Regions from separate parts of the Clostridium sp. X genome, predicted to be linked through region 2. Evidence: a T-box and tRNA genes for the amino acid it is inferred to sense, from the RefSeq annotation. Region 2 holds a T-box; the other holds one or more tRNA genes.
What was found. The T-box of region 2 lies ahead of alaS (alanine--tRNA ligase). A T-box ahead of a tRNA ligase gene usually reads a tRNA of that ligase, here a tRNA-Ala.

Region 1: it encodes a tRNA-Ala, which carries the amino acid that the T-box ahead of alaS (alanine--tRNA ligase) is inferred to sense. The anticodon was not compared.

What each region holds. Positions count from the first base shown of each region.
Region 1 is NZ_CM146912.1:257,208-272,724, reverse strand. Features, by position in the region: gene ACX0KU_RS01305 (phosphodiester glycosidase family protein) at 1-54, shown strand, start outside; gene ACX0KU_RS01300 (hypothetical protein) at 70-1,140, shown strand; gene ACX0KU_RS01295 (site-2 protease family protein) at 1,265-1,960, shown strand; gene trmB (tRNA (guanosine(46)-N7)-methyltransferase TrmB) at 2,143-2,787, shown strand; gene ACX0KU_RS01285 (methyl-accepting chemotaxis protein) at 2,976-5,174, shown strand; gene ACX0KU_RS01280 (DUF3793 family protein) at 5,319-5,936, shown strand; gene ymfI (elongation factor P 5-aminopentanone reductase) at 6,029-6,769, shown strand; gene ACX0KU_RS01270 (restriction endonuclease) at 6,866-7,453, opposite strand; gene ACX0KU_RS01265 (restriction endonuclease) at 7,474-8,058, opposite strand; gene ACX0KU_RS01260 (zinc-ribbon domain-containing protein) at 8,307-8,477, shown strand; gene ACX0KU_RS01255 (hypothetical protein) at 8,658-8,951, shown strand; gene ACX0KU_RS01250 (BsuPI-related putative proteinase inhibitor) at 9,155-9,985, shown strand; gene ACX0KU_RS01245 (hydrolase) at 10,232-10,918, shown strand; gene ACX0KU_RS01240 (lytic transglycosylase domain-containing protein) at 10,975-11,631, opposite strand; gene nagZ (beta-N-acetylhexosaminidase) at 11,822-13,051, shown strand; tRNA gene ACX0KU_RS01230 (tRNA-Ala) at 13,233-13,308, shown strand; tRNA gene ACX0KU_RS01225 (tRNA-Ile) at 13,314-13,390, shown strand; tRNA gene ACX0KU_RS01220 (tRNA-Gly) at 13,404-13,477, shown strand; gene ACX0KU_RS01215 (hypothetical protein) at 13,619-14,536, shown strand; gene ACX0KU_RS01210 (methylated-DNA--[protein]-cysteine S-methyltransferase) at 14,599-15,057, shown strand; gene ACX0KU_RS01205 (SGNH/GDSL hydrolase family protein) at 15,038-15,517, shown strand, end outside.
Region 2 is NZ_CM146912.1:2,708,921-2,724,437, forward strand. Features, by position in the region: gene typA (translational GTPase TypA) at 1-958, opposite strand, end outside; gene ACX0KU_RS13680 (ribonuclease J) at 1,165-2,832, opposite strand; gene ACX0KU_RS13685 (Fur family transcriptional regulator) at 2,878-3,330, opposite strand; gene ACX0KU_RS13690 (DUF1292 domain-containing protein) at 3,446-3,712, opposite strand; gene ruvX (Holliday junction resolvase RuvX) at 3,741-4,148, opposite strand; gene ACX0KU_RS13700 (IreB family regulatory phosphoprotein) at 4,209-4,463, opposite strand; gene alaS (alanine--tRNA ligase) at 4,549-7,188, opposite strand; T-box leader at 7,279-7,461, opposite strand; gene ACX0KU_RS13710 (AI-2E family transporter) at 7,562-8,590, opposite strand; gene ACX0KU_RS13715 (PRC-barrel domain-containing protein) at 8,583-9,080, opposite strand; gene nifU (Fe-S cluster assembly scaffold protein NifU) at 9,299-9,727, opposite strand; gene nifS (cysteine desulfurase NifS) at 9,730-10,920, opposite strand; gene ACX0KU_RS13730 (RrF2 family transcriptional regulator) at 10,920-11,357, opposite strand; gene ACX0KU_RS13735 (replication-associated recombination protein A) at 11,419-12,687, opposite strand; gene cls (cardiolipin synthase) at 12,878-14,287, shown strand; gene ACX0KU_RS13745 (EAL domain-containing protein) at 14,403-15,517, opposite strand, start outside.

The DNA.
Region 1 (15,517 bases), 660 kb from region 2:
GATAATGCATTGGGAGAAAGATCAATACCTTCAGCAATATACGTAGAACCTTAAAGGAGAGAAAAAGCAATGAAAGCTTTAAAAAGAATAATTGTATGGATACTTTTATCGCTTGTTATGCAAATAGCAGTTTTATATTATGTGGATAAATATTTATTTGCATCCGAAGAGGTAAGTTCCATTACAAGTATAAAAAAGATTGATAGAGAAGAAGATAAGAAAAAAGATGTAAACATATATGTTCCAGAAGAAGCAGAACAAATAGCATTATCCTATGATGGAAGTTATTTATCCTATTATGAAGATGATGAGCTTAAGTTAGTAGATGCTTATACGGGACAAGAAAGTACTATCGGACTTGAGGACAAGCTTTCTGTATCATTTTACAAATGGGCACCAGATAGAAACATACTTCTTATATCAGGAAAAAAGGAATATAATAACAGTGCTAAATATCTATTTTATTCCTATGATGCAGAGAGAGGATTAAAAGAGAAATTAGAAACAAAAGAGCAAGAAGAAACTGCTTTTGTTTCTAATAAATCTTCAAGTATTGAAGACCTTCAGCTATCTCCACTTACAAATATGATATATGTAAAAGCTACATTAAATGGTGGAAGAAGCAATATTCAAAGCATTAATATAATGAAAAGAATTAACAAAGTAAGCACTCAATCTTACTTTATAGGAGACATAAGAATAATACCTAATGACGATAGAATAGCTTATGAAGATTTTACAAAAAACAAAGTTTATGTTACAGGAAAGTCTAAAGCAATTAATATTGAAAATGTAGACAAGTTAAGCCTTATAGATGTAGACGATAATGATAATATCTATGTAGGAGAGCTTGAGGGGGATTATTTAAAAGGAGCTTCAAGGTTTAAAAATATATATTACGGAACAACTGGTGAAGACTCAGATAATTGGAAAAAGATTAGTTTAAATGAAGTTATAAATAAAAAAGATATTTATATATCAAGAGACGGCAAAATCTATATTAATGATAATCTAAAAGGAATTGTTAGAGAAGTAAGTTCAAATAAACAAACCTCATACAAGGGTATATTTGTACAGATGTATGACGATGGAATAGCTTCAATAAGTGACGGTAAGCTTATCACTGTAAAATTAAATTAATCTAAGTATAAATACACTAAAAGACCTTATTTCTATATTATAGAAGTAAGGTTTTTTAGTGTATTTATGTTTTTTATAGATTCTTTTGATATAATAAAAATATAAAAAAGTTAGGAGGCAGAGAATGTTTAGTAGTGAAGAAATTTTAAATACAATACTTCTTATACCGGGAATTCTTTTAGCATTTACTTTCCATGAGTACGCTCATGCATGGGTGGCATATAAATTAGGAGACAAAACACCTAAGTTTCAAGGAAGGCTTACATTTAATCCAATGTCTCATATTGATCCATTAGGATTTATAATGATTTTATTATTTAATTTTGGTTGGGCAAAACCAGTGCAAGTGAATCCAAGTGCGTTTAAAAATTATTATAAAGATGATTTAAAAGTATCTGTAGCAGGAGTTATAGGGAATCTAATAGCTGCACTACTGTCAAGTATTATTTTAATAATAATAGCAAAGGTTTTTTATCCTAATCAGGCATTTACGGAAATTTTAACTTTACTCAGTATAGCAGATAATACATTAGGATTTATACTATTTTCAATAGCATTTCTATCTATATATATAAATTGTATACTATTTGTCTTGAATTTAATTCCTATTCCTAGCTTTGATGGATTTCATATATTGAGAGATTTGTTTCCTAAATTCTTTTATAGAATTGAGGGTAAATTGTATAGATATCAAATGGTAATACTTTTTGCTTTTATTCTGCCTATTTTTGGCGGATATGCTTTAATTGATTTTATTTTAGATGGACCTGCATCATTACTTTTAGATTTCTTTATAAATATAGTTAGGTTTATACTTTAGTACTTACTTTGCATTAATGGAAGGAATTATGGAAGCGTAAGGAAAAAGTAGGAACTTTCGTATAAACAGAATTTTAAGCTATTAAAAAGAGCTAAATGGTTGTCTGGTAGATAGTATTAAAGTATAATATAAACTTAGGATAATATGAGAGTATAGTTTACTCCAAGGAGGAATAGATTAATATGAGACTAAGGAAGAAAAGATGGGCAAGACCTGAGCTAGAAGCAAGCCCTTTGTTTAAGTCTTTTGAAGAAGCAAAAGAGTTAAAGGGACGATGGAGAGAAGAGTTTAAGAATGATAATGATATATATTTAGAACTTGGCTGTGGAAGAGGTGGTTTCGCTGCTCAAGTAGGAACAAAATATCCAGATAAGAACTTAATTTCTGTAGATATAAAAGATGAGATTTTAGTATATGCTCTTAAAAACTTATTAAAGGCAGAGCTTAACAATGCAAGAATAATAGCGATGCAAATTGCATTTATTGAAGAGATTTTTGGAGAAAATGAAATAAGTAGAATATATATAAATTTCTGCAATCCTTGGCCAAAGGATAGACATAAAAAGAGAAGACTTACACATACGAAATTTTTAGATAAGTATAAAAAGTTTATAAAGCCAGGGACAGAAATTCATTTTAAGACCGACGACTTAGAACTATTTGATGAATCATTTGAATATTTTTCAGAAAGCGGATTTGAAATATTATTTAAAACTTATGATTTACACAATAGTGAATATGCAGAAGAAAACATTATGACAGAGTATGAATCAAAATTTAAGCAATTAGGGATAAAGAGTAATTTCCTTATAGCTAAATTAAAATAATAATGAGATAAAGAGTATATAAGATTAGTATTCAATCTTATATACTCTTTATTTTTTGTATAAATCTATGATAAGTCTATGTAAATTATTGTTAAAACCTCTTTACAATTGAATTTATTTATTTTAGAGATGATAGAATGTGGTTAATAAGTTCATTACTAAAATTATCTAGGTAAGGGGTAATATACATGAAGAGTATTATTGCAAAGTTAAAAGGAATAAAATTAGTTTCTATTAAAAATATGTTTTTAAAAGTTAAGTCGAAAAAAATTAAATTAAAAGATTCAAATAAAAAACCTAATAAATGGTTTAAAGACATTGGAAAACATAAAGATAATATAATCAGTAGAAAAACGAAAAATATATATGTTTTTAAGAGTATAGGAACTAAAATAATCATTCAAATTACCTTGCTTGTTATGATAATATGTTCTATATTAGGATTTATTTCTTATAGTAGTTCTTCTAAAGCTTTAAAAGATAGTATAAGTACAACTTTATTAAATAGAGCAGAGGATGGGGCAAAACTAATAACAGCATTAGTAGACGAAAATACAAAGTCTTTAAGTATATTCGCTACAAGACCAGATATTCAAAGTATGGATTTTAATACTCAAAAAACAGTTATGATAACTGAAGCTGGTAGAATGGGTTATAACAAGCTTAGCATATTAGGTAAAGATGGAACTATGTATTTTACAAATGGACTTAGTAATAAAATTAATTTATCTCCAGAAAATAAAGACACAAAATATTTAAGGGATGGATTGATAGGGAGAGCAAGTATTTCAAATCCCATACTAGGTTCAGGTGGACATAATAATTTAATACTTGGTATATCAGCTCCTATAAAAAATAATTCTGGAGAAGTTCTAGGTGTTATTGTTGCAGAGTTAGACTTATCTAAGTTAAATGTAATAGTTCAAAAGACAAAAGTAGGAGAAGAAGGATATGCATTTGTTATAGATGAAACAGGAGCAAAAGCAGCACATAAGGACATGAACTTAGTATTAAAAAGAGATAATGATATAGACAAAGCGAAGAATGATGATAGCTTTACTAAATTAGCGCAGATACAAAATAAAATGATAAACAAGGAGTATGGGTATGATTTATATTCTGTAAATGGAAAAGATATGATTATATCTTATGCTCCAGTGCCTAATACTGAATGGGCATTAGCTTTAACACTACCTAAAGATGAAGTTTTTAAAGAAGTAGATAAATTAAGAACTAATATTATCATTGGAACACTAGGATTTATAATTTTAGGAATTATAGTAGGAATAGCTTTTGCTAGAGATATAAAAAAGCCTCTTGTTAAAATGGAGAACTATGCTGAAAAATTAGCAGAACGTAATCTATCACATAGAATAAGTATAACGAGAAAAGATGAGTTTGCAAAGACAGCATATGCCTTAAATACAGCAGTGGATAAACTTGAAAAAGTAATTAATTTAGTTAAAGAGGAAAGCTGTAAAACGTCTAATTCTTCTGAGAATACCAATAGTATGATTAATGAAGTTAATAATCTTTTACAGCAAGTACAGGCTTCATGTGAGGAAATTACAGCAGGAATGGAAAATTCAAATAGTAATCTTTATGATATAACAGAAAAAACTCAAAAGGTTAAAAATGAAGTTGAAAATACTTTAAAAAATATAAAAAGTGGATTTCAAGCTGCTGGGGAAATAAAGGTAAAGGCTGATAATATAAAAAATAAAACTTATGAATCTAAGGATAGAATAGTGGATATATATAAGAATTCAAAAGAAGAGTTAGAAAAATCCATAAATGATGCTAAAGTAGTTAATGAAGTATCAAAAATGGCTGATAGTATTCTTGCTATATCAAAACAAACTAATCTTTTGGCATTAAATGCTGCTATTGAGGCTGCAAGAGCTGGAGAATCAGGAAAAGGGTTTGCAGTAGTTGCTCAAGAAATAAGAAAATTATCAGAAGAGACTTCAAGCACTGTTGAAGATATTCAAAGTCTTGTAAAAAATGTATTAACCGCAGTTGATGAATTGGCAATTTCTTCAGAGAATACTCTAGATGTTATAGAAAAAGAAACTATAAAAGACTATGATAATTTTATAAACATAGGAGAAGCATATAAAAGCGATGGAGATATAATCAAAGATATCATTGAAAACTTGACACAGGCAACAGATAATATTTCTTTATCTATAGATGATATAGTAAATAATATGGAAGAGATAAATATTTCAGTTAGTGAAGCTACTATAGCCTCTTGTAAAATAGGGGAAAGCATTAGAGAGATAAGTAATAAAAATGAGACTATTACAGGAGAGTCTAATGAAAACTCTATAAGTGCACATAGGCTATTAGAATATGTGAATAAGTTTAAAACGCAATCTATATAAAAAAATTACATAAATCATAAATGTAGAGATTTCTATATTTATGATTTTTTATTTAAAAGTATTAAGTTTCCCAGCAATGTACACACTATAATACAAATAGTGTATTTACTATGATTTAAAATAGTGAAGATGAGGGAGATTTATATGAATAAATTATCTGAGAATTTCATGAATTTTATAGATAAACTTGATGATAGAAGTTATCTCTTATCTATAATAGCATATAATGCAGCTCCGGCTTTAGGCAAAATAAAACCTTCATATCTTATAATATTTCATAATAAAGGAAAAAAGAAGCTTTATGATTTTTGGCAAAAGTATAAAAATAGTATAAAAGAAGAGCTAAATATAAAGTTTTTCGAGTTAAAAAGAATAGAAGATAGTGAAGTTGTCCTTTTTTATAATGAAGAACAGATAAAACTATTATTAGAAGAAGAGAGTAATTTAAATTTTCTTGAAAAATACGGATATAGTAAAAGTATGGATATAGATGAATGTTTACAGCATTTAAAGGAAAGATATATAAATTTGTGTCCTCATGAGATGGGAATATTTTTAGGATATCCTATAGAGGATGTAATTGAATTTATAGAGTTCCCTCATAAAAAGGCATTAATGTTTGGCTATTGGAAAGTATATAATAACTTAGAAAAAGCAATAAATACCTTTAACAAATATGATGAGATGAAAAATGAGGTTATAAAACTTATAGTAAAAGGAATACAACCATATAAGGTTATTACTAACATAGGCCTCAAATGAATATATAAATGAATTATAGATTTTTCTTGACAAAAGAAGAACTGATATTTATATTTTCATTATAATGTATATTTCTAAAGGTGGGTAAATATATGAAGTTTAAGGGGAAGATTGTCTTAATTACAGGAGGAAGTAGGGGGATTGGGAGGAGTATAGCTAAAGAGTTTTCTAGGCTAGGAGCATCCATAATCATTAACTATAAGAATAATGATATAGCAGCAGAAGAAACTTTAGAAGATATTAAAGCTATGGGTGGTTATGCAATAAGTATAAAGGGTGATATTAGTAGTTATGAATTTACAAATAGAATGATAAAAGATATAATACATAGATTTGGTAGAATAGATGTTTTAGTTAATAATGCTGCGGTATCTAAGGTAGGACTATTTATAGATATGAAAGAAGAAGATTTTGATAGTCTTATAGATACAAATCTAAAAGGCATTTTTAATACCTGTCATAATGCAGTCAAGTATATGCTAGAAAAAAGAAGTGGAAGTATTATTAATATATCATCTATGTGGGGACAAGTTGGTGCATCCTGTGAAGTTTTATATTCAGCCTCTAAGGGTGGAGTAAATTCATTTACAAGAGCACTAGGAAAAGAACTTGCAACCTCAGGAATAAGAGTTAATGCTATTCAGCCAGGTGTAATAGATACGGAAATGAATAGATGGATGTCAAGTGAAGAAAAGAAAGCTTTAGAAGAAGAAATACCTATGATGAAATTCGGAGAGGGAGAAGATATAGCTAAACTAGCTGTATTTCTAGCAAGTAATGAGTCTAAATACATTACATCTCAGATAATTACTGTAGATGGGGGATATTTATAAATCATTAATAATCTCTAGTCTCTAATCGCTATCAGACAAAACCAAGATTTTGATTTTAGCGATTAGAGATTGGTGACTAGTGATTGTCTTTAGAATCTATGACAAGGCTTTAGCGGGAGTAGTATCTATTAGATTAGAGTGCTCGTTGACTAAATCTTTCCCATCATATATGGTTATAGAATAAGAAGAAGGTAAGGAGTGAACATAATCAATAACATCTTGAGTCACAATACCACTTGTCATTACTATTCCATTTTTGATACCATCGCCTTCCATAGCTCCAAGTAACTTTCTAATAACTTCAATATCTATAAAGTAACTTGCATCATTTGAATATAAATATCTTTTACATTCAACATAGTGTACTTCAGTTCCACTTTTACATATAATATCTTTTCCACCGTCTTTACTTGGAGGAGTTATAATCACATCAGTATAACCTTTACTCTCAAGAAGTTCAGCACACCAATGTTCGAATTCAAGAGGAGATAGACTATGAAGGTCTTTTAGATTAATAGATCCTTGTTTTAATCGCTCGACATTTTCATATTCACTACGATACATTTTTAGTAAGTTTGTAGATTTTAAAACTAGCTTTATAAATTTAAATCCTATGATAATAAGGAGTATAGTATTTATAAATTTAAATAAGTTATTAAAAATCACAGCAAGATAGTAATACATAAATATTCACCTCTTTAAAATTATTGTGAAATTACATCTATTAATGAAAGATCTATAATATTCTTTTTTCTAATATCCCAGCAGGATTTAGATAAGCTAATTCCATCCATAAGTTGTATGTTATATTCCTTAGGAAGACTATTAACGTAATCCATAGCTTCTTTAGTAAAATATCCATTACTCATAACTATGCCATTGAGAATTTCATCATGTAGCATACAGCCAATAAACTTTTGAAGTTCTGGACGTCCTATTGAGTTATAATCATCATTGTTATTATTTTCTTTAGAATCTGATTGAATACAACTCACATATATCTTATTGAAGTTAGAATCACTACAAATTAGAGTTAATCCTCCGTGAAATGATTCAGATACAAAGTTGATATTAGCATAGTTATTTTTTGTTAGATAATAACTGCAGAATTCCTCAAACTCGCTAAAACTTAGCTGAGATAAGAAATGTCTGGAAGTTAATCCGTACATAAGTTTTTCTTCTTTGAATCTGTTTTCAATTTTATTATTAAAGGACATTAAATATTTATTTAGTAGTTTAAATAATATTAAAATCCCTATTAGTAAAAAAAACTTAGAATAAGTATTCATTTATACCACCTCATTAACTTTTATTTAAATTCTAGACATAATTACGGATTATATACATTTAATAAAAAAGTCTTATAACATTAATGAGTTTTTGTGTAGAAAAAACTAGTGTTTAATGTGGAAAAAATTGAAAAAAATTACTGAAATTCTATTGAATAGTAATTATTAATATGATAAACTTATATATAAAATAGAGCGATAAAAGTATCAATAAACCATCGCATTTAAGAAAAAAGGAGAGTTTTATAATGGCAGATAGAACATTAGTATGTAAAGATTGTGGAAAAGAATTTGTGTTTACTCAAGGAGAACAAGAGTTTTACAAAGAAAAAGGATTTGAAAATGATCCTGTAAGATGTCCAGAGTGTAGAAGAAATAGAAAGCAACAATCAGGAAATAATAGAGGATTTAATAGATAATAGCAAATATGAGAACTGTGTATACAGTTCTTTTTTTATTTATATTACCCCTTAGAATAATATTAAAAATCATGAATATATTTATATTACGATAAGACAAAAATTGTTAACCTCAGCAGACACATTAAGTAAATTGTTGAGAAAAGGATTAAAATTAACATTATTTAAGGGGGTAAAAGAATGTACGAGCTATCTGGAAGTTTAAGAAGTAAAAAAGGTGATTGTGGTATAAAAGAGTTAAGAAGAATGGGTGAAATACCTTGCATATTGTATGGTGGAAGTTTAGGTGAAGTACCCTTATCATTAGAAAAAAATCAGGTAGAGAAGTATATGTTAAGATATGGACAAAACAGTATAATGAATATTAAATTAAATGGTACTATAGTAAGAGGTTTAATAAAAGAAGTTCAAAGATCAGTGCCTTTAAATAACATAATTCATATAGATCTTAAACAAATAGATGGAAATGAATAAGTAGTTAATTAAGTAATTAATTAATATATTAAGAGCAGTGGACTTAGATAAGAGACTAGGTTTGCTGCTTTTACTTTTATCATAAGTTATAAAAAAGTTATTACATAAAAAACTATTTATATTTTGTCTTCGTAGTAAATAATAAAATAGGAATCATTGCAATGAACCTTGTTAAAAATAGAGTAGTGGAAGGTGAAAGAAATATGAAAAATAAAAAATTAAGTGTAATTATAGCAAGTATGATAATCGTTACAAGTTTAGTTGGGTGTAGTACTGTAGTATCTTATAAAAATGAAAATGGATTAGGACTAGAAAATGCCACTGTAAAAAATGGAGTAAATATTTATAATGTTAATCAAGATAAGGAAGGTAATAAGTTAAATATTATTGTATCTAATCCATTAAACTCAAAGGTTAAATTAACTTTTGGAAGTACTCAGGAATATGATTTTATTTTATATAATAAAGAAGGTAAGCAAATATATAAATGGTCTGATGATAAAGCTTTTGGAGAGATGATAGTGAATAAAGAAATAGCAGCAAAAGGAAAATTAGAGTATAGCATAGATTTATCTGATTTAAAGTTAAAAGCTGGAGAATATAAGTATGAATTTTATTTAGTGGCTAATGAAATGAGAAATATACCACACAAAACAGGTAAATTAATAAAGAAGGATAACTCAGGAATTGCATATTTCCCTTTAAAATATGAAGTGAAGAGTACCAGTGGTAAGGAATTAATAGTAGAAGTTAAAAATCAAACTGAAAATCCTATAAAACTAACATACACAAGTGGACAAAAATTTGATATGAAATTTTATAAAGATGGTAAACATGTGTATACCTGGTCGCAAGATAAGAACTTTATACAAATGCTCTCTGAAAAGACATTATTACAAGGAGAGAGTGAAATTTTTAATATTAACCTAGAAGAACTTCCTTTGTCAAAAGGAGTATATGACTATGAATTCTATTCTGTATCAAAGGAACTTTCAAGTGTCCCAACTTTAAAGGGCAAAATCACGATAAAGTAATTTTAAATGTTCGGTAGAGTGTAACTTTACCGAACATTAACTTTTTCAGTTTATAGGAAATTATAAGTATATCCTTTTTTTGTATTAATAAAAGAGTAGTCACTTAAATTTAAAATATGGTAGAATATACTTATATAATAATGAAAAATAAAATAATTATAAAAGTATTATGTGTTTGAGAAAATATAAAAACTTATGAAGTGATTATAAAAAAATACAGTAAACAATTATATGAGGAGAATTTTTATGAAGAAAAATGCACCTGAAATAAGTGGAAATTTAAGAAGTCATATGATCCAAGTACCTAAGGTTATAAGAGATGCAAGTGGTATAATAATTTTAGGTAAAAGAATAAAGTCTTTAGTTTTTAGTACTGACGTAGCAGTAATAAGAAATACTAATGCAGATGCAATAATGGCAGTATACCCTTTCACTCCTCAACCCCTTATAACAGCAGCCCTAGTTATGGCAGCAGATATACCGGTATTTTGTGGTGTAGGAGGAGGGGTAACTACTGGTAAAAGAGTAGTAAACTTAGCATTAGATGCTGAGTTTAAAGGAGCTATAGGAGTTGTATTAAACAATCCTACCCCTAATGAAGTATTAAAGAGTGTAAGAAAAACTATAGACATACCAGTAGTTGTTACTGTAGTTTCAGAGTATGAAGATATACAAGCTAGAATAGATGCAGGAGCAGATATTTTAAACGTATCAGGAGCTAAAAGAACTACAGATATAGTTAAAGGAATAAGGTCTAAATTCCCCAATATACCTATAATAGCTACGGGAGGACCTACAGAGGATACAATAAAAGCGACTATAGAGGCTGGAGCTAATGCTATTACCTTTACACCTCCATATTCCGCAGATCTTTTCTCGGAACTCATGGTGAAATATAGAAAGGTACATAAGGATGAAGCTATGGAAGAATAGTTTCATATAAAATATAAGACACATAGTGTGATACTATGTGTCTTATATTTTATATGTTATTTTCCGTAGTATTTCATTACCTTTTTAACATAATCCTTTGTTTCAGAAGGAAGTTTAGATATTTCTTCTATAGTATCTACACCACGTCTTCTAAGGGTTCCTGGACCTGCATTATATGCAGCAAGTGCTAACTGCTTTGAGTTGCCGTGCATTTCTAGCATGGATTTTAAATATCTAGTTCCTCCATCAACATTTTGTTCAATGTCATAGGAATTAGTAACACCAAGCTCACGAGCAGTACCAGGCATTAATTGCATAAGCCCCTGAGCACCAGCGTGAGAAGTAGAGTTAGGATTGAAGGAAGATTCTTGCTTAATTACAGCCATTATTAATGCTTTATCTATTCCATACTTTCTTGAAGCTTTATCAACAGCTTCTTCTATAGTAGTATTATTAGTTTTAATTGATGTATCAATATCTTTATATATATTAGTAAGTCGTTCATTACCAGCATATCCAAGTTGACTTAAATCAGCTTCTCTAAAGCCAAGTTTACTCAAATCCATATTTCCAGCACTATCTGTTGATGCTTTTAGAAGTCCCTCCATTACTAACTGAAAAGCAGGGGAATCACCAGCTGATTGTTTAAACATTTCTGTCATTAACTGAAATTGCATAAATTGTTCAATTTGCTTAGAATTATTTACTTCCATAATTTCACCAACCTTTGTTTGTATATAAAAGTTTTACTATCTATATATATCGAAAGCTAATTAGAAAACTTTAGCTTAAGTTAGTGATTTATATAAAAATAATGAGTTATAATAATAATAGGAATAATATGGTGAATTTAATAATGAGCTAGTTTTTAATAAACTAAGCTACCTAATTAAGGAGAATATTATGATAAAAAAGATTAAGAAGATAGTTTATATAATAGTTTTAGCAATGATAATGTCAAGTTGCACTCTAGTTAAAGAGGAGAAAGAAGATATACCTAAAGTACCTGAAGTAGTTGAGGTGGAAAAAGATGATCCTATAAAAGAAAAGATTAATGCTATGTCTATAGATGAAAAGATAGGACAGATGTTTATTGTAGGCTTTGAGGGATATGAAGCTGATACTAAAATAAAGGATCTCATTGAAAAAAGATATGTGGGAGGAGTTATATTCTTCGATAGGAATATAAAAGGTTCTAATAGGCTTCTGCAGCTTATGAATTCACTAAAAGATTTTAATAAGAATAATAAAGCTCCTTTATTCATGTCTATAGATGAGGAAGGAGGTAGAGTATCCAGGCTTCCAAAGGAAATAAAAAGATTCCCAAGTAGTATGAGTATAGGTAAGACAGAGGATAGTAATATTTCTTTTCAGGTTGGAGAGGTTACAGGAGAAAAATTAAAAGCTTTTGGTTTTAATATGGATTTTGCTCCGGTACTAGATATATATAGTAATTCTAAAAACAAGGTTATTGGAGATAGAGCTTTTGGAGTAGAACCAGAGAGGGTTAAAAAACTTGGAGTTGCAACAATGAAAGGCTTATCAGAACAAGGGGTTATCCCTGTAGTAAAGCATTTTCCAGGACATGGTGATACTACAGAGGACTCACATTTAAAACTTCCTGTTGTTTATTATGATTATAATAGACTAGAGAGCTTTGAGTTAATACCCTTTAAATATGCTATTGAAGAGGGAGCCGATGCTATAATGATAGCTCATATTCTACTTCCTAAGCTAGATAAGGACTATCCAGCATCTATTTCAAAGCATATAATTACAGATCTACTTAGAAATAAGCTAAATTTTGATGGGTTAGTAATTACAGATGATATGGAAATGCAGGCTATTGCAAAACACTATACAATTGAAGATGCTGCTCTAAAGTCAGTTAAGGCAGGCTCAGACATTATTTTAATATGTAAGAATTACGAAAATTCCATAAAAGCAATAGATAAAATAAAGCTTTCAGTGGTAAAAAATGAGATTTTAGAAGAGAGAATAGATGAGAGTGTCTATAGGATTTTAGAGTTAAAAAGTAGATATAAAATACAAGACAGAGATATAAATAATATAGATATTGATTCTCTAAATACAAAGGTAGAAGATGTATTAATCCAAATAAAGTATAAATAGTTTTGCATAAAAGTTAAAAAAAACAAGGAAACTTATCCGGGTGTATCTTTGGGTGAATTTGTTACCTATACTGAGAAAAGTAAAGAATAAAACATATAAACTACAGTATTGGAATATAGCTTGTTTTATGGAAATAAAAATTATGATAATATATGTTTTGTGTTAACGATACAAAATATTTGGGGGTATAGCTCAGTTGGGAGAGCACCTGCCTTGCACGCAGGGGGTCAAGAGTTCGAATCTCTTTATCTCCACCATTTATGGGTCTATAGCTCAGCTGGTTAGAGCGCACGCCTGATAAGCGTGAGGTCGATGGTTCGAGTCCATTTAGACCCACCAAACAATTTAATATGCGGGTATGGTTCAATGGTAGAACGTCAGCCTTCCAAGCTGAACACAAGGGTTCGATTCCCTTTACCCGCTCCAATAAAAAACTCATCTTCATATGAAGATGAGTTTTTTATTGTTTAAAGAATTTAAGCAGGTATAGGTGATAGGCCCCTAAAATTAACGTTTTAATCCACTTTATGGTATAATATTAATTAGAGATTATAGGGGGATGAGGAATTGAAAAAATATAAAATATATATATTAATTGCTATATTTATTATATTTAATATGAAAATGTATTTTCATATAGTAAGTCTAAGGCAAGAAGTGAGTAATATAAACAATAATATAAATAGTCTAGATAGGAGCATTAACAACATAAGTTCTTCTGTATCACATACTGTTAATCAGATTGTTGAAGAACAAAAGTGGGTTCGAAATATAGATTATAGTATCGTAGATATAAGTAAGAATTTAGACAGTGTTACTGTTAAATTTAAATGGAGTATGCGTGAATTAAGTAAGGATTATAAAATGTATTTATTATATACGGGAAAAGATAATAGTAATGGGGATAAGTGGACTGAAGTAGCTGCAGAAGATTTAGGAAATTTAAATTATAGTACTCAGATAACACTACCCTATGAAAATAATTATAAATTTAAGATAATTGCCAAGAATAATGATAATAATATAAGTGAAAATTTAACAGAGATTAACTTCTTAGAAAGCTTAAGTAACAGGGTTGATATACAAGCTATGCCAAGAGAAAAGAGTACTTCAGCGAATAAAGTAAACTTTAAATTTGAAGTTAACATTACAAGCGTAACTGATTTGTATCTAGCTCCAGAGAAATTAGGTAAAAATATAAAACTTGATGAGAACTTATTAAAACTAAAGAATATTAGAGTAAAGGTCTATAGTAATGATGAGCTAAAGAAGGAAATTGAAGTATTAAAGGATGGCAAAATAATAGATTCTAATGCACGTTATGAGATAGAGCCTTTTGAGGTGCGTGAGGGACATAAATTAGAAAGAATTAGCTATAGCACAAACCTTCAGTATGAAAATGCATTATATAGTTATGAAGAAATAGAAGTAATAGTAGAGGACTATTTAGGAAGAAAGTATACAAAAATAAGTGACAAAATGTAATTATAATGTTAAGAGCCTGCCTCTTAACATTAATTACGTATAGAGAGGAAATTTATATAGGTATGGAATATAAAATTTATTATAGATCTGAAGTGGGAGTAATTGAAATTACAAGCTTAGAAGATGCTATAACTAGAATTGATTTTGTTGAAAAAGAAGGAGAAGTCACTGAAACTCCTAAAGTACTACAGGATGCTTATGATCAATTAGATGAGTACTTTCAAGGAAAGAGAAAAGATTTCAATCTTAAGCTAAATATTGATGGAACAGATTTTCAAAAGAAAGTCTGGAGAGCATTATCTGATATTCCTTATGGAAAAGTAGTAAGTTATAAGGATATAGCCATAGCTGTAGGAAATGAAAAGGCAGTGAGAGCTGTAGGGAATTCAAATAATAAAAATAAGATTGCTATAGTTATTCCTTGTCACAGAGTTATTGGAAGTAATGGAAAATTAGTAGGATATGCAGGAGGATTGCATTTTAAGGAATGGCTTTTAGAACATGAGAAAAAATATAAATAAAGTACTAAAAATAAAGGAGATTATGATGAAGACAATATTATGTTATGGAGATTCAAATACTTGGGGATATAATCCTTTAAATAGATCTAGATATCCAAAGGAAAAAAGGTGGAGTAGTGTTCTACAAAAAGAATTAGGAGAAGAATTTGAGGTAATTGTGGAAGGCTTAAATGGAAGGACAACTGTGTGGAATGACCCAATAGATGGTCAATATAAGAACGGTAAGACCTATCTTTTGCCTTGTTTACATACTCATAAGCCTATAGATATAGTTATAATTTATCTTGGAGCTAATGACTTTAAATATAGATTTTCAGTTAATTCTTTTGACGTATCAAAAGCTGTTGAAACTCTTGCCAAAATAATAAAAACTAGTGGAACAGGACCAGAGGAAGGAAAATCACCAGAGGTACTAGTAGTAACACCACCTGCTATAAGAGAATTAAACGAGCAAAGAGGT
Region 2 (15,517 bases):
AATCATTAACCATAAAGTACATACTAAGAGTCGGTTCATCAATGTCTACAAAAGCTAAAGCTTCTGGATTACTTGCATCTGCTATCGTCTCCCCTATATTAATATCTGGAATTCCTGATACAGCAACTATATCTCCTAATTTAGCCTCTTGAACCTCTTCTCTTTTTAGTCCATTATATACATATAAATTTGATATCTTAATAGTTCTCTTTGAACCATCTTTTTGCACTATTGCTACTTGTTGATTTCTTGCTATACTTCCTCTTGCTATTCTTCCAATAGCTATTCTTCCTACATATTCATTATAATCAATTGTAGTAACTAATAATTGAAGTGGTTGATCTATATAACCTGTTGGTGCTTTTACATTCTTTATTATAGCATCAAACAATGGAGTCATATTTTCACTTTCATCTTCTACTTCTTTCTTTGCAAAACCATCTCTAGCAGATGCATAAACTATAGGGAAATCAAGTTGCTCATCATCAGCTCCAAGTTCAACAAACAGATCAAAAACTTCATCTATTACTTCTTCTGGTCTTGCATTAGGTTTATCAATTTTATTTATTACAACTATTGGTCTTAATGATAACTCTAAAGCTTTTTTAAGAACAAATTTAGTCTGCGGCATCGGTCCTTCATAAGCATCAACTACTAATAATACACAGTCTACCATTGTAAGAACACGTTCAACTTCTCCACCAAAGTCAGCATGTCCCGGTGTATCTACTATATTTATTTTAACTCCACTATACATTATAGCAGTATTTTTAGATAATATAGTTATTCCTCTCTCTTTTTCTAAATCATTAGAGTCCATAACTCTCTCTTGAACTTTTTCATTTTCCCTAAACACGTGACTTTGTCTAAGCATCGCGTCAACTAAAGTTGTCTTTCCATGGTCAACGTGAGCAATAATTGCTAAATTTCTAATATCATTTCTAGTGAATAATTCCATTATATTTCCTCCCAAATAAAAATTGGATACACTTAGTACCCAATTTTATGATTAACATATCTATTCTAATGCTATATGCTTAAAAAGTCAATCTTTGTAGTTTTTTTATTATTTTTTGTCATCTAAATCCTTAATATCAAGCATATTTCTTCAATATTTTTCAATATATTTAAATAAATACTAATTATAGCTTAAATAAATTCTATCTACACTTCCATAATTATAGGTAATATCATAGGTTTTCTCTTTGTTCTTTCATATAAAAACATTCTTAATACATCTTTAATCTTAGACTTAATAGCTGCCCATTCAGTAATAGCTCTTTCTTCACACTCTCTTAAAGCATCTCTTACTATAATTCTAGCCTCTTCCATCAAATCTTCTGACTCTCTTACATATACAAAACCTCTAGATATTATATCTGGTCCAGCTATAACTTTTCCACTTTCTTTTGCAATTGTTACAACTACAGTTAAAATACCATCCTGCGATAAGTGTCTTCTATCTCTTAAAACTATATTTCCAACGTCACCTACACCTAATCCATCAACAAAAACTTGCCCTGATATTACAGTACCATTTTTTCTTATCTGATCTCTAGTAATTTCTATTACATCTCCATTTTCTGCGATCAAAATATTTTCTTCCGGCATGCCCATTTTAAATGCTAGTTCAGCATGTTGTTTTAACATTCTATATTCACCATGTACGGGTACAAAAAACTTAGGTTTTACAAGAGTGTGCATTAATTTTAATTCCTCTTGACATGCATGCCCCGAAACGTGAACATCTGCTAAAGCTTCATAAATTACATTCGCCCCTTGTTTAAACAGTAAATTAATCACCTTTGAAACTAGCTTTTCATTACCCGGTATTGGAGTGGCTGATATTATAATCATATCACCTTCAACTATACTTACTTTTTTATGGTCTGCAGAAGCCATTCTCGAAAGAGCTGACATGGGCTCTCCTTGACTGCCTGTAGTTATAATAGTTATTTTATCATTAGGATATCTTTTAATATCATCTATACCTATTAGTATTCCTTCATCAAAGGTTAGATAACCAAGTTCAGAAGCTACTGCAACTATGTTCTCCATGCTTCTTCCTGATACTGCAACCTTCCTATTTTGTTTTGAAGAAGCAGTAATTATTTGCTGAATTCTATGAATATTTGATGCAAAAGTAGCCACAATTATTCTACCCGTAGCCTTTGCAAAAATATTTTCAAAAGCTTCTCCTACTGTTCTTTCAGACATTGTATAACCCGTTCTCTCTACATTTGTACTATCTGCCAACATAATAGCTACACCTTTTTTCCCTAATTCTGCAAATCTAGCTAAGTCGGCAACTTGGCCATCAATAGGTGTGTAGTCAATTTTAAAATCTCCTGTATGTAAAATTACTCCTACAGGTGTATGAATAGCAAGTGCAGCAGCATCTGCTATACTATGACTTGTTCTAATAAATTCTACTGATAAATGTTCAAGTTTTATAATATCTTTTGGTTGAACACGATTCAAAGTTGATGTAGCTAAAAGACCACTTTCCTTTAATCTATTTTCTACTATTCCCAGTGTTAACTTAGTTCCATACACCGGTATATCTAGCTGTTTTAATACATACGGTAATGATCCTATATGATCTTCATGCCCATGTGTTAGAAATATTCCTTTTACTTTTTCTCTATTTTTTGTTAAATATCCAATATCCGGTATTACTACATCTATTCCAAGCATCTCGTCATCTGGAAATTTCAGACCACAGTCTATTAAGATTATCTCATTTTTATACTCAATAACCGTCATGTTTTTTCCTACTTCCCCTAGACCGCCTAAAGGAATTATCTTCACTTTATCTTTCTCCTTTTTCAATACCCTACCCTCCTTTAATTTCTTTTGATTGATTCTTTATCTGTTTTACTTTTCTAAGCATTCATTACAAACGCCCAGAAATTTTACACTATGATTCTCTATTCTAAATTTATATTTACTTTCAACATTTTTTTCAATACTATCTAATAGGTCCTCTTCAACCTCTAGAACCTTACCACATTGTCTACAAATTAAATGATGATGATGATGAGCTTCTTCATTATCTAGAAGCTCATATCTGTTACATCCATCATCTAAATTGATTTTACAAAGAATACCTATATCTTCAAGTAATTGAACTGTTCTGTAAATTGTAGCTAACCCTATCTCTGGACACTCTTTTTTTACGAGATCATACATTTCTTCTGCAGTAAGATGATTCCCCTTATTATTTAGAACAATATTTACTACAGCTCTTCTTTGTGGAGTTAGTTTATAGCCTTTTATTTTTAACTGTTCTTTTAAATTTTCAATTTGTATTGGAGACACATTATACATCTTAATACCTCATTTCGTTATTGAAAACACTTATTCATTTAATTTCTAAAACACTAACCACAATCAAGTTTAATAGTAATTATCATTTCATGTCAACTGATAATCATTTGTTATACTAATTTAAAGATTCATTTTCCATCATCAATGTTTCATAGGCTTCTGCTACCATTGCAAATTCTTGTTCATCTTCTATTGTTACAAATATTTCTTCTCCATCATCATCATTTTCAATTCTTAGAGCAACTGCATCTGCATCCTCATCATCAACTGGAGCAACTATTACATATTCATCATCTTCAATATCAAATTTCATTACTAATTCAAATTCTATTTCATTACCTTCATCATCTTTTAATACAATTGTGCTAAATTCATTTTCCATTTTTTTTAATCTCCTTCTTATTTTTATTTTATATACTATCTAGATATCCTTGCAAAATATAAGTAGCTGCTATCTTATCAACTATTTTTTTCCTTTTTGCTCTTGATAAATTTGCTTCTAACATTGCCCTATTTGCTGCAGCTGTGGTAAGCCTTTCATCCCACATTTTTATCGGTATAGTTATATTTTCTTCTATTAAACTACAGAAATCTAGAACCTTTTGCCCTTGCTCTCCTAGCGTTCCATTCATGTTTTTAGGTAGACCACAAACAATACTTTCTATACTATATTCTTTACAAATCTTAATTAGCTCATCTATATCATATTCATTATTTTTTCTATTTATTGTAGTTATACCTTGAGCCGTAAATCCTAAAGGATCACTTACTGCTATCCCTATAGTTCTATCTCCAACATCTAAACCAAGTATTCTCATAAAGTTCTCCTTACGTTATATTCGTATATTCTTAAAATAAAAATGCCCATAAGGGCATTTTTATTTAATAGATAAATAAGCTTTTAGTACCTCTTCCAGAAGTTCATCTCTTTCTAATTTCCTAATCAATGCCCTAGCCCCATTATAATTAGTTATGTAGGTAGGATCACCAGAAATCAGATATCCAACTAGCTGATTTATAGGATTATATCCTTTTTCTTTAAGAGAATCATTAACTTGAGCTAAAATTGTCCTTGTCATATCTTTTTTGTTTTTTAAAATATCGAATTGCATAGTATTTTCGTTAATTCCCATAACTGCTACACCCCTTTTTAGAATTGCAGTTCTCCTTTGTAACTTTGCTTAACTTTATTATAAACCATTTTTATTAAAAAGTATACTATCTTACTAAATCTTCCATTACTTTTTCTACATTACCTATGGCTTCATTTAACTTTTCTGGCAACTTACCACCAGCTTGAGCCATATCTGGTCTTCCACCACCGCCACCACCAGCGATTTTAGCTATTTCTCTTATAATAGTACCACAATGGATTCCTTTAGAAATTACATCTTTTGTTGCCATAGCTATGAATTGTACTTTATTCTCACTTGTACTTCCTAATACTACTACTCCACTTACTATCTTATCCTTTATTTTATCGCATAAGTCTCTTAATGCCTCTCCATCAACATCATTCAAAGCACCAACAGCTAATTTAATTCCATTTACTTCTTTAATACTGCTTAGAATATCACTTTCTGAATTTCCAGCTATTTTTGACTTTAATTGTGTTATCTCTTTTTCTTTTTCTTTAATTTCTAAAGTTTGTTGATTTAATTTATTTATTATATCTTTTTCTGAACACTTAAGAATTTCTGAAACATCTTTAATAAGTTCATACTTACTATTTATAAATCTTAAAGCCCTTGTTCCAGTAATAGCTTCTATTCTTCTTATTCCTGCTGCTATACCGCTTTCTGACACTATTTTGAAAATACCTATTTTCCCAATATTGTCTATATGTGTTCCACCACATAATTCCACACTAAAATCTTTAACTTTAACGACTCTGACTTTTTCTCCATATTTTTCATCAAATAATGCTGTTGCCCCAGAATTTCTTGCTTCTTCAAGTGTCATCTCATCAGTCTTAACTTCATAAGTTTCCATTATCTTTGCATTTACTAAATCTTCTACTTTATTTAATTCTTCTTGTGTCACCGCAGCAAAATGTGCAAAATCGAATCTAAGTTTTTCATCATCAACAAAAGAACCCGCTTGATGTACATGTTCTCCTAAAACTTCACGTAGAGCAGCATGAAGCATATGTGTAGCACTATGATTTTTTGCAATACGGTCTCTTCTCTCAGTATCTACTTTAAGTGTAACTTCTTCTTCTACATTTACACTTCCTTTTAAAACTTTTACAAAATGAATTGTTTTTCCACCAATATTTTTTTTACAGTCCTCTACTACTGCCTCAAAATTTTCATTAAAAATAATCCCTTTATCTCCTGCTTGCCCTCCCATTTCAGCATAAAACGGTGTAACTTCAGAAACAATTACTCCTGTTGATCCTTCTTCTATGGTATTTACAAATTCATCATCTTTTATAATAGCTACTATTTTTGAGTTTAAATCTAATTTATCATATCCATCAAATCTTGTGTCTATATCTGCTGATATAGAGTCTAAAACCGTTACATCTGCACCCATATAAGTATGTTCTGCTCTTGCAGCTCTAGCTCTATCTCTTTGAATCTTCATCTCTTGATTAAAACCGTCAATATCAATACTTAAACCTTTTTCTTCTAATATTTCTTGTGTTAACTCAAGTGGAAATCCATAAGTATCATATAATTTAAATACTTTATCTCCATTTAGGATTGTTTTATTAGATTTTGCAATTTCATCAATATAGTTCATTAATATTTCAATACCTGAATCTATAGTTTCTCCAAATCTTTCCTCTTCTAATTGAATAACTTTCTTAATATATTCTTTTTTATCTTTTATTTCTGGATAGGCTTCTCCATAATTATCTTCAACTGTATCTACTATATTATACAAAAACTCTCCACTAATTCCTAACAAGCGTCCATGTCTAGCCGCTCTTCTTAACAATCTTCTTAATACGTAGCCTCTTCCCTCATTCGACGGAAGAATACCGTCACCAATCATAAAGGTAACACTTCTTGCATGGTCAGTTATTATTCTTAAAGATATATCTTTAATTTTATCTTCTCCGTACTGAACACCCGCTATCTCTGAAGCTTTGTCACAAATACTCTTAATTGTGTCTACATCAAATATTGTATCCACGCCTTGCATAATAGTTGCCATTCTTTCTAATCCCATTCCTGTATCTATGTTTGGGAAAGCTAATCTATTATAATTACCTTCTTCATCTTTATCAAATTGTGTAAAAACTAAATTCCAAAACTCTACTGCTCTATCTGCATCAGATTTTACTTCAAAATCATCTGCAGAAATTATTTCTCCTTCATCCTTATAAAAATGGATTTCCGAACATGGTCCACAAGGTCCTAAACCATGCTCCCAAAAATTATCCTCTTTTCCTAATCTAAAAATATGTTTAGGATTAACATCTGTTTTAGAAGTCCAAATATCGTAAGCTTCATCATCGTCTAAATAAATAGTTACATATAATTTATCCTTAGGTAATTCCAAAACCTCTGTCACAAACTCCCAAGCCCAAGGAATAACTTCATTCTTGAAATAATCACCAAAAGAAAAGTTTCCTAACATCTCGAAAAAAGTAGCATGTCTTGATGTCTTTCCTACATTTTCAATATCCCCTGTTCTCACACATTTTTGACAAGTAGTTATTCTTTTACTTGGTGGAGTTTGTAATCCTGTAAAGTAAGGCTTTAATGGTGCCATTCCAGCATTTATAAGCAAAAGACTTTTATCATTTTTAGGTACTAGTGAAGAACTTTGAAGTCTTAGATGACTCTTATTTTCAAAAAACTTTAAGTATGCCTCTCTAACTTCATTTAATCCCATCTTTAACATTTGTAGTTACCTCCATGTATTATATTTGTATAAATTAATCAGTTAGATTATTAAAATTATAATTTATAAACAAAAAAACCTCCATTCCCAATAAGGGACGAAAGTTTCCGTGGTACCACCCTAATTATATATACAAAGTAAATCAAAGTATATATCTCTTAAAAGTTATTATAGCTCATAGATAGCTTCAATAAACATGCCAAGAAGTTCACACCATCCACTTCCTCTCTGAATGACAATATATTATTTACTTATTCTAATCATCGCTTACAAATTATATAATTTTGTGCAATATGTTTAATAATAAAGATATATTGATTATAAGAAAAAAAGATATTTATGTCAATATTGGATATATTGTAAAACTTTTTTTCTAGAACAAATAGTAATTTAAATCCTCATATATAACTTTTAGTATTACACTTACAGGCACTGCTAAGACCATACCCCAAAAGCCTCCTAATTCTCCACCCACAAGTAAAATTAGTATTACTGCTAAGGGATGCATACTTACACTATCTCCTGTTATTTTAGGCGATAATATATTACCTTCTATCAATTGAACAGAGTACAATAGAACTGCTGTATACATGGCAGTTTTAGTGGATGTCAAAAGTGCTATTATTATAGGAGGAATCATTCCAAATATAGGTCCAAAGTAAGGAATTATGTTTAATATTCCATTTAATATAGAAAGCATAATGGGGAATTTCACTTTTAATACAACTAATGCTATAAAAGTTAGTATACTAACCATAATACATAGCATAAATTGACTTATAATATATCTTCCTAAAATTTTATCAATATCTTTATTGATTCTTTTTATTATATTTCTTCCTTTCAAAGGACATAGCATAAGAAATTTGTTTTCTATATAATCAGGATCACTTAAAAAATAATAACTTACAATTGGAACTACAACAAATGCTAGTGCATTTTCTCCTATATCGGCCGTTGTTTCTAACATCCTATTAACCATATTTGAGAAAGAAGTATTTAATTTACTGTATATTTTACTTAAAATAGAATGTACAGTTTTATTATTTTCTATTAGTTTTAACTTATGGTATAGCATACTGATATATCCTTCTATTTCATCTAAAGAACTTCCTAAACTTAGGCTTTCTTTAAATACTGAAGGTATTAACACTGTAATTATCAGAATTAAGCTTATAATCACACTTAGCATTAATATTAATGAAGAAATTTTAGTACTTATTCCACTTCTAATTAATACCTTTTGTATAGGCTTTAAACTATAAGATAGTATAAACGAAAATATTAACAAAAATGCTATATCATTAATTATATTTACATTAATTATTACTAACAAAATAATTACAACTACAACAAAATATATTAGAGGTTTAATTAACTTACTTCTACTCAACTTAAGCATTATTATTCACTTCCAATAATTCATGTGAATTGGTTGTAAAGCATATTTTTTTAGCATCTCCAAAATATAAAATATTTTTATCTCCAAGTATTAAATCCTTTATAAGAAGTATCTTCTTTCCATGCAATAGATTGTGAATAAATCCTGCAGATATCACTAATCCTTTAATTCTAAAGCTATTTATGTCAAAAATTATATCTTCTACCATACCTAAGATGTCTCCTTTATGATCTAGTACATCCATTCCTTTAAAATTAGAAAGATTTAATAATACTTCTTCTCCAGTTTTTTTAACTATCATATTATTGTTGAAAGTTAATATATCTTCCTTTAAAACACTAATTACTTTTTTAAACATTCGAGAAGGAGTAATACTAAATCCTACAACAAAACCTTTATTGAAATTTACTAGGACATCTCTTACAAAACCAATTTTTCTCCCATTTATATCTATAGTATCCATGAGAATAAAATCTTTACTTCTATACATAACATTCTCCACTCTAGCATATTTTATCTTTATTTTACCCAAATATAAAAGAAATATCCTGATAAAATCATTTATGAATATGTATGGAAAATAATTATAAAAACTAAAGAACTCCATGAAAACATGGAGTTCTTTTAAGTAATCTATGATTTTATATTAGGAAATATACTTTTCTTATACTATAAAAGTTCATTTATAAAAATTTCTATAAAGCTAAATTAATGTCCATGAACTTCATGATGAACATGATCAGAATGATTCTTCGTTGCCCAAGGCTCCATACCATTCTTTATTCTATAGTCATTTATTGCTTTATGGATTGCTTCCTCAGCAAGTACAGAACAGTGCATTTTAACAGGTGGCAACCCCTCAAGAGCTTCAGCAACAGCTTTATTACTTAATTTCCAAGCTTCTTCTACTGTTTTTCCCTTAACAAGTTCAGTTGCCATACTTGAAGATGCGATTGCAGATCCACATCCGAAAGTCTTAAATTTTATATCTTTAACTATATTATCTTCAATTTTTAAATATATCTTCATTATATCTCCACATTGAGCATTCCCAACTTCACCTACTCCGTTAGCATCCTCAAGTTCTCCAACATTTCTTGGGTTTCTAAAATGATCCATTACTTTTTCAGTATACATTTTTAAATTTCTCCCTTCTCTTTTAAGAATTGTTCCCAATACGGTGACATTTCTCTTCTTCTCTTAATTATTTTTGGTAACTCACTTATGAGATAATCTACATCTTCTTCTGTCGTTGTTGAACCAAGACTTAATCTTAAAGAACCATGGGCAACTCCATGAGATAATCCTATAGATAATAGTACGTGTGATGCCTCAAGATCCCCAGATGCACAAGCACTTCCTGTAGACGCATATATTCCTACATCATCTAAATCTAATAATAAAGTCTCTCCTTCAACTCCTACGAAACTTATGTTAACATTTCCCGGTAACCTTCCTTGCCCTTTTGGTCCATTTAATTTAGCATGAGGTATTCTCTCTAAAAGTTCATCTATTAGTCTGTCTCTTAATTTAGCTAATCTTTTTCCTTCATGTTCCATTTCATCAACAGCAAGCTCAATAGCCTTTCCTAAGCCTACTATTCCAGATACATTTTCTGTACTAGGTCTCTTTCCTCTTTCCTGTCCTCCGCCATGAATTAGATTTTCAACTTTAACTCCATTTCTTATATAAAGAGCTCCAACTCCTTTTGGACCATAAAACTTATGTGCCGCTAAAGAAAGTAAATCTATATTCATTTCTTTTACATCAACAGGAACATGAGCAACTGCCTGAACTGCATCAGTATGAAATATTATCTTTTTCTCTCTACATATAGCTCCTATCTCTTTAATAGGTTGTATTACTCCAATTTCATTGTTAGCAAACATTACAGTTACCAATATAGTCTTTTCAGTAATTGCTGCTTTAAGATCTTCTATCTTTATAGCGCCTTGCTCATCAACCGGAAGATAAGTAACTTCAAATCCATCTTTTTCTAAAAACTTACATGTATTTAATACTGCATGATGTTCTATTTGTGTAGTAATTATATGATTTCCTTTGTTCTTTCTTGCTAATGCAATTCCTTTAATAGCCCAGTTATCTGCCTCTGAACCACTACCTGTAAAATATATTTCATGTGCTTCAGCATTTATAGCTTTAGCTACCTTAGTTCTAGCATTATTAATAGCCTTTTTGTTTATATCTGAAAGAGTATAAAAAGATGATGGATTTCCATAATTTTGTGTAAAATACGGAAGCATCTCATCTAAAACTTCAGGTTTTGTATATGTAGTAGCCGCATAATCCATATAAACTTTTTTATCCATTATTGCTCACTCCTCTTTTTTAACATACGCATATTTTTATAATCATCAGCCATAGCTTGAAGTGTAATAGACTTAGTTACTTCATCTATACTGTTCTTCATCTTTTCCCAAAGCAATCTAGTAGGACAAACATCCATATTGTCGCATTCACCTTTTTCAATACAGTTAGATATTTCTATAGGTCCTTCTAATACATCAATAATTTTATCTACTGTGATTTCGCTAGGATTCATGTTTAAAACATATCCCCCTTGAGCACCTCTTACACTTCTTATTAAACCAGCTTTTCTTAGAGGGGCAAAAAGCTGTTCTAGATAAAACTCAGATATATTTTGTCTTTCAGCTATACTTTTTATTGACACAGGCGTTTCGCCAAAATGTATTGCCAAATCAACCATAGCTTTAACTCCATATCTTCCTTTTGTGGATAATTTCATTTAACCACTCCCCTGTGAGTGTAATTCTATATTGATATATTATCAAACCCGACTATAATTGTCAACATTGCTTTTTTTCTAAATAGTACCTTTTTTTCTTCATTTCTTCTGGAAAATAATTCTGTTCTACAAAGTTCCCCGGAAAATCATGCGGATACTTATATCCCAAATTTCCAAGTTCTAATGCTCCATTATAATGAGTATCTCTTAAATGTTTAGGAACTCTAAATTGGCTATTTTTTGCATCTTCTATAGCAGCGTCAACTGCTACTAATACTGAATTCGATTTTTTAGCCTTAGAAAGGTATATTATAGCCTGTGCTATAGGTATTCTAGCCTCTGGCATTCCCACTGTTTCAAGAGCGTTCCATGCTGCATGGACTATCAACATAGCATTAATATCCGCCATTCCTATATCTTCCGATGCATGAACTATAAGTCTCCTAACAATAAATCTCGGATCTTCTCCCCCTACTACCATTCTTCCAAACCAGTATAGTGCTGCATCTGTATCAGAACCCCGTATGCTTTTTATAAAAGCAGATACTATATCATAATGATTATCTCCAGTAGAATCATAATTTATTACTGGCTTATGTATACATTCTTTAATAATCTCTTTATTTAAGATAATTACTCCATCTTTATTTTTCTGAGTAGATAATACCGCTAACTCTAAAGTATTTAAACTGTTTCTTGCGTCTCCTCCAGATAATTCACTTATTAGCTCTAAACTTTCCCTATCTATATCTATATTTATATTTCCATATCCTCTATCCTTATCTTTTAAAGCATTAAGTAATATATTCACTAATTCTTCTTTCTTTAGCTCTTCCAATTGAAATACTTTTGCTCTACTAATAAGAGCTCTATTTAATTCAAAATAAGGGTTTTCAGTAGTAGCCCCAATCAAAACTACAATTCCTTTTTCAACAGCCTCCAATAAGGAATCCTGTTGTGCACCTTTCTTAAGTACATGAATTTCATCAATAAAAAATATAGTCCTTTTCCCATAGAACTTTACGATCTCTTCTGCCTTATTTATATAATCTCTTAAATCTTTTACTCCTATGGAAGTAGCATTTAATTTTAAAAATTCACTTTTAGTTTCTTTAGATATTATAGAAGCTAAAGTAGTTTTCCCCACCCCAGGAGGTCCATACAAAATAATTGAAGTTAAGTTATCTCCTTCTATAAGGTTTCTAAGGAGCCTTTTTTTTCCTACTATGTTACTTTGCCCTATGAATTCGTTTAAATTTCGTGGTCTCATTCTTTCAGACAGAGGTCTCCTGCTACCCTGTTTATTCACTGCAAGATCAAATAAATCCACCTCAATCCCACCTTTTGCTATTAATAGAAATTTCATTTACAAATATACTACATAATAATAATTAAAACAACTTATTATTCTATAATTTCATTACATAAAATGCACTAAGCTTAGGGAATAAATAATGTATAGAGTTTCTATGATATTAGAAATTGCTAAAATACATTTTTAGTGTTTGGAGTGTCGTGCTATGTCATTTGATTTAAAAGATATTTTCTCTCTTATTCTTCTTATAATTTCTATAGTGTGTATAATAATTATAATACTTGATAGAAGAGACCCTAAAGGTACTTTCGCTTGGATACTCACTTTTATAATATCTATGCCTATAGGAATAGTCCTTTTTTTTCTCATCGGAAGAAATTGGAGGAATAAAAGTTTTAGAAATGAGTCTGACTTTCTTGATAAGGTTCTAAAAAAACGATACGGTTTAGAAATTCAAAATTCTAAATTTAATCTTATACAGCACCTTCTTATTAAAAATGATTTTTCTATTCTTTTTCCAAATAACACTATAGAATTTTTTATTGATGGTGAAAAAAAATTTGACACATTAAAGAAGGAATTAAGAAAAGCAAAGCATCATATTCATCTAGAATACTATATAGTGAGAGATGATATAATCGGAAATGAAATTAAAGACATTTTAATAGAAAAAGCTGAATCTGGAGTTAAAGTAAGATTTATTATAGATAGATTGGGATCTCTAGGCTTAAGCGGTAAATATGTAAGAGCCTTACGCAATGCCGGAGTCAATGTTTTATTTTATTCTCACATTTTCACTCCCTTTTATAGAAATCACCGAAAGATATCTATAATCGATGGAGAGGTCGGCTTTATAGGAGGAATGAATGTTGGAGATGAATATTTAGGAAAAGGAAAATTAGGTTTTTGGAGAGACCTCCATATAAAAATTCAGGGTGATTCAGTTTTAGGCCTTCAAAGTTCCTTTTTTCATGATTTTTACATGTTAAACAAGTCAAAAAAAGATTTTATTTCTTCTAAACATGAACTGCTTCTATATTTCCCTACAATTAATAATAATAACTTATGTCCAATACAAGTTGTAGAATCAGGTCCTAGTTCTGAAAATCCTTCTATTATGGAAGGTATTATAAAAATGATATATAGTGCTAAGGATCATATTTATATTATGACTCCCTACTTTATTCCTAGTGAAAGTCTTATAGTTGCACTAAAAATAGCTGCTCTAAGCGGTATAGATATAAGGATATTATTCCCTGGGAAATATGACCATTTTTCTGTATATAATGCTTCACGTTCATATCTTAAAGATATGGTTGACTATGGTATAAAGGTGTATTTCTATAGATGTGATTCTTTTCTACATTCTAAGGCTGTATCTATAGATGGTAACATATGTACTTTAGGCAATACTAATATTGATATTCGCTCTTTTGAACTTAACTTTGAAGCTAATGTAGTTATTTATGATTCCAATACTACAAAAGAATTTGAAAGCGCTTTTCTAGAGGATCTAAATGTATCAACACAAGTTGATAAGGAATATTTCGAAAGCTCTTCTATTTTCACTAAATTTTTAGAGAGTTTAATGAGGATATTCTCAAATGCTATGTAATATTATTAAGGAAGTTGCAAATGCGCAACTTCCTTTTCATTTAATAAGATAATTAATAATAGCTGACTTTTTTTATAGGTGCCCATTATTTTAATGTCAGCATAGCTGACTTTTTTTATAGGTGTATATCTTTTGGGTTAAAGTCTATACACAGGATGTATTCTTTATTGTTAACAGCTTTAAACACTGCTGAAATTGTTATACATAAGTTTCCTGTAGCTAGCGAAACATATGGCTCAGTTATGAATTTATTTAGCGCCATATTTTTAAGGAAATAATAGTATTTTTTCAATGAGTGATTGGTTCCTTGCTCAGCTGGATGAAAAATAAGTGCCTTTTGAGAAAGCATATCTCTACAGCAGTTTATAGTATCTGTCACCTGAACCCCTTTTTCATTTAAAACGTAGATACATTCAAAAGTTTCATTATTTGAAATAATATCATTTAATTGTTCATTAAATCCCGATTCTTCTACTTTAGCTAAGCTTCCGAGTGCTTCATTAATTGTCTTATCATATTTTTTTTGTATACTTGTTTCCACATTAACTTTATCTATCATATAAGATTTATACTCATCGGCTAAGTGTGTTATACTCTCCTTAGCATGGTTAATAAATTTCTTACTAATTTCTAAAGAATTTCCAAGATACTCTCCTTCAATCATGTCTACTCCAAGTTCTATTACAGTTAATGCTTCTTCTTTAGTCTTTATCCCGTCTGCAATTACAAGGGCACCAATATTTTTAGATAAAGTTACTAAAGCTTTGAATATTTCTTGTTTATAATAGTCATAGTCAATATTTTCAGTTATTGCCCCGCTTATTTTTATAATATCAGGTTCAACATAAGATATCTTATCTAAATTGGCTAAGCCATATCCTATATCACTTAAAGCAACTAAAAACCCTTCACTTCTATAAAAGTTTATAAATCTCTTTAAACTTTCTATATCTTCAACTTTATCCTCTACTATTTCTAAAACAACATTTTCAGGATTTAACTTGTAAGAACTTACTAGTTCCTTAATAATTCCAGAACCTATAAACTTAGTTATTATAGAAGCACTAATATTTATAAATAATAGATGTTCTCTATTATCACTATACACCTTCGCAAATTTTTCTACAGCTTTCTCTCTATAGAGTCTATCTAAATTAATAGCCATATCTTCATTCTCTGCACGTTCAAAAAGCATATCCATATCAATAACTTCTCCACTTTTATCAGATC